DNA from 2 places in the Agarivorans sp. QJM3NY_29 genome. Region 1 is predicted to be linked to the other one. Evidence: predicted binding sites of a transcription regulator. Region 1 holds the regulator's gene; the other holds the start of a gene.

What was found. Region 1 encodes LexA, which represses DNA repair genes until DNA is damaged. Its sites were predicted from a motif close to TACTGTATNNNNATACAGTA; they were not measured.
Region 2: dinB (DNA polymerase IV) is a predicted target of LexA. The motif match lies at 2,072-2,091, and genes of this name have one in related genera.

The regions. Positions count from the first base shown of each region.
Region 1 covers NZ_CP194036.2:4,497,273-4,500,705, forward strand. The annotation lists gene ctaD (cytochrome c oxidase subunit I) at 1-316, opposite strand, end outside; gene coxB (cytochrome c oxidase subunit II) at 420-1,487, opposite strand; gene lexA (transcriptional repressor LexA) at 1,837-2,478, opposite strand.
Region 2 covers NZ_CP194036.2:3,142,948-3,146,380, reverse strand. The annotation lists gene gloA (lactoylglutathione lyase) at 1-13, opposite strand, end outside; gene ACRRS0_RS14255 (MOSC N-terminal beta barrel domain-containing protein) at 69-1,943, opposite strand; gene dinB (DNA polymerase IV) at 2,123-3,190, shown strand.

The sequences.
Region 1 (3,433 bases):
CGCCAATCATCATCGGTACCAACCAATTAGCTAAGCCAGTAAAGGCGGGCATCACCGCGCCAAACACCATGATTAAGCCGTGCATGGTGGTCATTTGATTAAAAAAGTTTGGCTCCACCAATTGCAGGCCCGGCTGGAATAGCTCTGCACGGATCACCATCGCCATCGCGCCGCCGGTAATAAACATGGCAAAGCTAAACCACAAATACATTGAGCCAATGTCTTTGTGGTTGGTGGTTAATACCCAGCGCAATAGGCCACGCGGTGCGTGGTGATGTTCTACCTGTTGCGGGTTAAGCTCCGTGGTCGCGCTCATCTAACTCTCCCTTCTATTGCCTATTGCGCCGCGTCGTGTCGTACTTGAACATGGCAACGTCCTTAGTCGTTCCGCTATCACCAATCGATTTATCCAACCATGGCTACTTGGCCGCGTCTTGTACTGCCGCGACATCCTTAGCCTGCACCATATCGCCCGTATCATTCCCCCAAGCATTCCGCTCGTAGCTAATAACTGCCGCTAATTCTTTCAGACCGAGTTGCTTACCAAAGGCCTGCATCGCGGTTCCTGCCACCCCATGCACCACCATGTCGATATGTTGGTTCACATCACCGGTCGCAACTGGGCTGCCTTTTAAGGCTGGGAATACCCCTGGCAGGCCTTCTCCATTGGCTTGGTGGCAGGCGGCGCAAGTCTTCTCATAAACGCTTTTGCCTAAGGACATCAGCTCCTCGTTATCCATGGTCAACGCCACCATGGCCAACTCTTGTTGCTGCTTCTCTACATAAGCGGCTTCGGCCTGAGCCAACCAAGCAAGGTACTCCTCCTGAGGTTTGGCAATCACCACAATCGGCATAAAGCCGTGGTCTTTACCGCAAAGTTCGGCACATTGGCCGCGGTAAATCCCCGGCTGGTCAATTTTGGTCCAGGCCTCGTTAATAAAACCCGGATTAGCATCTTTTTTGACCGCAAAGTCGGGTACCCACCAGGAGTGGATCACATCCTCCGAAGTCATTAAAAAACGAACCTTCTTGCCGACTGGCAGCACCAGTGGATGATCTACTTCCAATAAGTAGTTATCGCGCTTAGCAAGCTTGCCCTGTACTTGCTTCATATCCGAGGCCAACACGCTGTAGTATTCCAGCTCATGATCAAAATAGCGGTAGTGCCACTTCCACTGCGAACCAGTGACTTGAATAGTGAGATCGGCATCGGAAGGATCTTCCATCGCTAATAAGGTTTTTGTGGCAGGAATCGCCATGCCGATTAAAATGATGAAGGGAATTATCGTCCAGACAATTTCAACTTTGGTGCTCTCATGAAATTGTGCGGCAACGGCTCCCTTGGACTTTCGATGATGAAAAATCGCCCAGAACATCACCCCAAACACCACCAGCCCAATGACACAACATATATAAAAAATAGTCATGTGCAAGCCGTAAACCTGCTCACTAATGGCGGTGACACCAGGGCGTAAATTGAACGACATCGTTTGTTGCGCCCATGCTTGATTCACCCAACATGCCAGCAATACTAGCGGTATCCATCGGCCCACAGCGCTCTCCTTTGCTCGTAGCCAAGGCCGGTCACTTCACTGCAAACATCGCTGCTTACAATAATAAAGTGGCCGCAAAATAAGGGAAAACTCCCTTCCCAAAGCAGCAAGGCTTCGCAATTAAAATACCTTACTGCTTATAAAATAGACGCTTAGTTAAATAATTGTAAAGATAATGTTATAAATATAGACATTTAAAATAAAAGCTGTGAAGTAAACGACAAAAGCCCAAATTGCTATAATTTGGGCTTTAAAAAGAAGGGAACTTAGTTTTAGGGAGTAACTACATCCAGTCTGCGGTACGGATGATCCCCACCGCTAAACCTTCAATATCAACACTTTGATACTCTAAATCAACTTCGATAGTTGAAAGTGCTTCGTTCTCGGGATGAAGGTAGACCATTTTCCCGTCACGTTGAAAGCGCTTCACAGTGACTTCATCGTCTAAGCGCGCCACCACCACCTGACCATTATGCACATCGTTGGTTTTATGCACCGCTAATAAATCGCCATCCATAATTCCGATGTCTTTCATGCTCATGCCCTGCACCCGCAATAAATAATCGGCATGCGGATGAAACAAATTAGCATCGACCGCATAGTGCGACTCAACATGTTGTTGTGCCAAAATAGGGGCACCTGCGGCCACTTGTCCAATCAGCGGCAAGCCGATTTCTTCTGGCTCGTCATTCGCGGCATTAGCAGGTAAATGGTCTTCGCTAATACGGATCCCGCGCGAAGCGCCGGGGATCATCTCAATCACCCCTTTTTTAGCTAAGGCGCGTAAATGTTCTTCGGCAGCATTGGCCGAGCGAAAGCCCAGCTCTTTGGCGATTTCAGCGCGAGTTGGCGGCATGCCTGTGTCTTGAATGTTACGACGGATCAATTCAAACACTTCGGTTTGACGGGGCGTTAAGGGTTTCATAATCTACCTGTAAGTTTATACAGCACACTGTTAGTATATACAGCATGATTAATGAAGCAAGGTTTTATCTCGAATCAACAGCTTAAGTGTAGGTTTCAGTTTCATTGGAACTCTTACCGCTACTTTGAAACTACACCCGATATTTTGTGACGCCATCACAAATAAGCAGAGGTTGGGATAAAGAAGGATACGAAAAGTCTAGCCAACTCATTTTTGGACATAAGTTTGTCAGTTACATTACTAAATTAGGATATAACGGATTAGTTAAAGTATGGGAAGGTAACGCCAAGCTCACCTGCAGTTTTTGCGGAGAGCAATTTTGCAAAATGGAGCTACACGACATACACAATTGAGCGTAGCAAAAGATGTCAGGTGCAGCTTTTTGTGTACGCCCAGCATGGGCATGAACTAATGAGGTGAAAGTCCTCTGTAGGAAGGTCACCGTTTAATAATATTTTGATTATTAAACGCTAACTACTAGCGAATGGCAAGGGCATTGCCGCGAGGGAATGTCTGAAGGAAGCCGGACGCAAATCTGCGAGCTGATGAACAAGAACATCATATGAGGCGTAGGCTGGAGGCGAGTTGGCACAAGACAACGAAGCCATGTGATCTAACGGCCACCGTAAATGATGCAGCAGTGCAGAGACAGTACATGTTCTTATCTGGGGAGATCTGCTTAACAGGCGATCGTTAAACTCACTAGCTTGGCCGCTAGCTCAAACAGGCCTGGCACTTAAGTCTCATCAACTTAAGTGAGCAAATACGATGAACAACGATAGCGCTATTTGGGGTAACTCAAACGGTGATTAAGCAGAAGTCAGCAGACGGCATAGTAGCCCAACGCCCATCGTAATGGTTGGGACATGGTGAAGGCCTGAACCTGAAAATCAATGAGGAGCCTGTGCAGCTCATTGTCTCCGTATCCGACCGGACTGAGGAGTCATGGCGCAAA
Region 2 (3,433 bases), 1.4 Mb from region 1:
GTAGAAACTTCATTTATTCTTCCTATTATTAATGACTACAAATTAAATAAATCTAAACTAGCGTAACATTACGCTTGGGTAATACATAAGTCTGTTTGTGGAATACAACTACAGCTCAGGATGTAGCCTTGTTGCTTCTCTTCATCGTTTAAACCACTGTCTTCGAGGATGCTTACTTCACCACTTTCTAGTTTGACTTTACAGGCACCACAAAATCCACCGCGGCAGGAATAGTTCAAATTTAGCCCGGCCTGTTCCGCTTGTTCTAAGATACTTTGTTGATTATTACCTTGAACGTGACTATCCCAACTATCAAACAGAATATTAATGTTCTTACTCACCACCGAGTCGCTGATCTGGTGGCCAAAGCTTTCAGACAAATAATCGTCGGGATGCACCCCTAAGGCGAGCAACTGCTGTTTTGCGCTGTCCATAAAGCCCTGTGGACCACAGACAAATACCGAGCGTAGTTCTAAATCTTCAATATCGAGTAACATCCCGCGATTGAGTCTGCCCTGATAGCCTTGCCAAGTGCCTTGAACGGATTGGCTTAAACTATAACGAATACTGCAGTGTGGCATTTGTTGAGCGAGCACTTCTAGTTCGGCTCGAGCGATCAGATCTTGTTCGCTATGTGCACTGTGTAGGAACACCACATCTAGCTGGCTGTTGATGTCACTCAGGTAGCGCAGCATCGACAGCATCGGGGTGATGCCGCTGCCAGCTGACAGCAGTAATAATTTGTTGCTTGGGCTGGCGGGTAAATGAAAGTCGCCCGTAGGGGCTAAGGCTTTGAGTTGCATACCTGGCTTCAAGTTGTCATGTAACCAATTTGATGCCAGTCCGTTGGAAACCCGCTTAACGGTTATTGCTAAGCTTAAGGGGCGACTAGGAGAACTCGACAGCGTATAATTTCGGTGTACTGGGCTGCCGTCTATCTCCAGCTCAATGCCTATATATTGGCCTGCTTGATAATGGCAGATGTTGCCCTCTGGAGCCTCCAAAATGAAAGTTTTTACATCATGAGTTTCTTCGCGTATTGCAATACACTTGAGTAAGCGGCTTTGTCCCGCTTGCCAATTTGTAGTCACTGTTGGGCTGGATTGTGTTTTTTTGATTTGCTCGGGATAATGTTCTGGCGTCTTGGTTTCTAGTACTTCTATGGTGTCATACAGACTGATCTTACCATGATTGAGTGCCACCACATTTTGTCCAAAATAAACGTTTCCATCGTTACCCTTACGATACTTAGCGAGTGTTGATAGTGGTTCTTTTTGCGGATGAAACTCTCCACGGGCTTGATCGAGGGTTGTAAAAATACAGCGCGAACAAGGGTTTTGCACCTCAAATTCCACTTCTCCAATACGAAAACGTTTCCAGCCATCTTCGGCAAATGCAGCAGTGTTTGTGACCACTAGGTTGGGTCTAAATTGAGCCATATTGTGTTGCGTTGGGCTGCGTGAATTGAGATCTTCTAATGAGGCTTCAGACACTAACAATAGGGGATAGGCGTCGGCGAACGCGACCTGACTATCCCGCTTTTTGACCATACGCTGAGATTGTTCCCCAAAAAATACTAGGTGGCAGTTTTCCCCTAAATATTGGCTAAACCAATGATCGTAATCGTTATGGCAATGTTGTGCTTGAACCGTATCCTGCCAAAGCTTTACTGGAATATAATGATCTGAAAAATCGGTGTATTTAATGTTTACCCCTGCCATGTTAGGAGCTTCCAGATATAAGCCTTCAGGCCGTAAAACACTGTGGATTTGCGCTAACTTGGGGTGAGTTCTGGCGGTTAGTTGTTTGCCATCGGGTAAGCAAACCACAAAACGTCGGTCGAATGCTAGGCCATGTTCTTCTACGTAAGCGTGATTTAAATCAATCCCTAAGGTTGATTTTATGGGGTAAATGCTTAACTGGCTGATCTGCGCTTGACTCACAATAATGCCTTATTATTCTTTGCTCATAATTTTAATCTTACTTAAGGTGGTGCATCGAGGCTAGCTCAAATTACCCTGATGAGCGATTTCTTATGAGGAAAGGCTTGTATTTGGTAAACGCATAACTATACTGTTTTTATATACAGTTGTTGTGGCGTATTTGCTTACTTATGACTTTAATGAATCGTAAAATCATTCATGTGGATATGGATTGTTTCTATGCTGCGGTAGAAATGCGTGAGCAACCCGAATTCGCGAACCTTCCTTTAGCCGTAGGTGGCTTGAGTAGCGGTCGAGGCGTATTAACAACCTGTAATTATCTGGCCCGTCAATATGGTATTCGCTCTGCAATGCCAACCCATAGAGCGCTACAACTGTGTCCCCAATTGGTTTTAGTGCCGCCGCGGCTGAGTTTGTACCGAGAGGTCAGCCGGCAAGTACAGGCTATTTTTGCCACTTATACTCAAGTGATCGAACCTTTATCCCTCGATGAAGCTTATCTTGATGTGAGTGCGTGTGAGGCTTGTCATGGTTCGGCGACTCTAATTGCTGAGCAAATTCGCCAAGATATCTATAACTGCACCGGATTAACCGCTTCGGCTGGTGTAGCGCCGGTCAAATTTTTGGCAAAAATTGCGTCCGACCTGAATAAGCCTAACGGACTATATGTGATTAAACCCGAGCAGATTTCGGCATTTATTGAAACACTCGCCCTAGAGAAAATATCGGGTGTTGGTAAGGTGAGTATTGAAAAGCTGCATCACCATGGCTTATATACTGGCGGAGATATTCGTCGTGCCAAACGCGATAAACTGCAGACTTTATTTGGTAAGTTTGGTGAGATGTTATGGTTGCGTTGTCAAGGGATCGATGAGCGAGCCGTAAGTAATGACCGTAAACGTAAGTCGGTGGCGGTAGAACGAACTTTTGCCCAAGATGAGCGAGATAAAAGCTTAGTAGTTGAGCGTTTACTGGCTTTGTTACCCGAGTTACGGCGGCGTAGCGAGCAACATTTACGACAGGCTAAGATGAATAAGTTAGGGGTAAAAGTAAAATTCGCCGATTTTCAGCAAACTACCAAGGAGCAGCAGTGCCAACAGATTGATGAATCAACCTTAGTGGAGCTGTTTCATCAAGCCTTTGCGCGCGGTAAGGGCAAAGCGGTGCGTTTAGTTGGCTTACATATTGGTTTAGCTTACGAGCAGCAAACAGAGTCGGCACAGTTGAGCTTGCCTTTTAGTGATTAAGTGGATTCCTCAGCACTTAGCCTGTCAGTGCTTACATCTGGTTGTGGACCGAACCGACAGATTGCTCTAATGCCTCATCGTTTGTTGGCTGCTGTATCGAGTTACCACACTATTCCGACCTAGCTCAATAAGCATTTGGTGTAGGATTTGAATTTCGCGCATCCTGACTGCCTCCGTGTAGGTTTAGATAGAATTTGTTTTGACGAAATTAATTAGATCAAACAACGGGTGTGCGTCTAATAT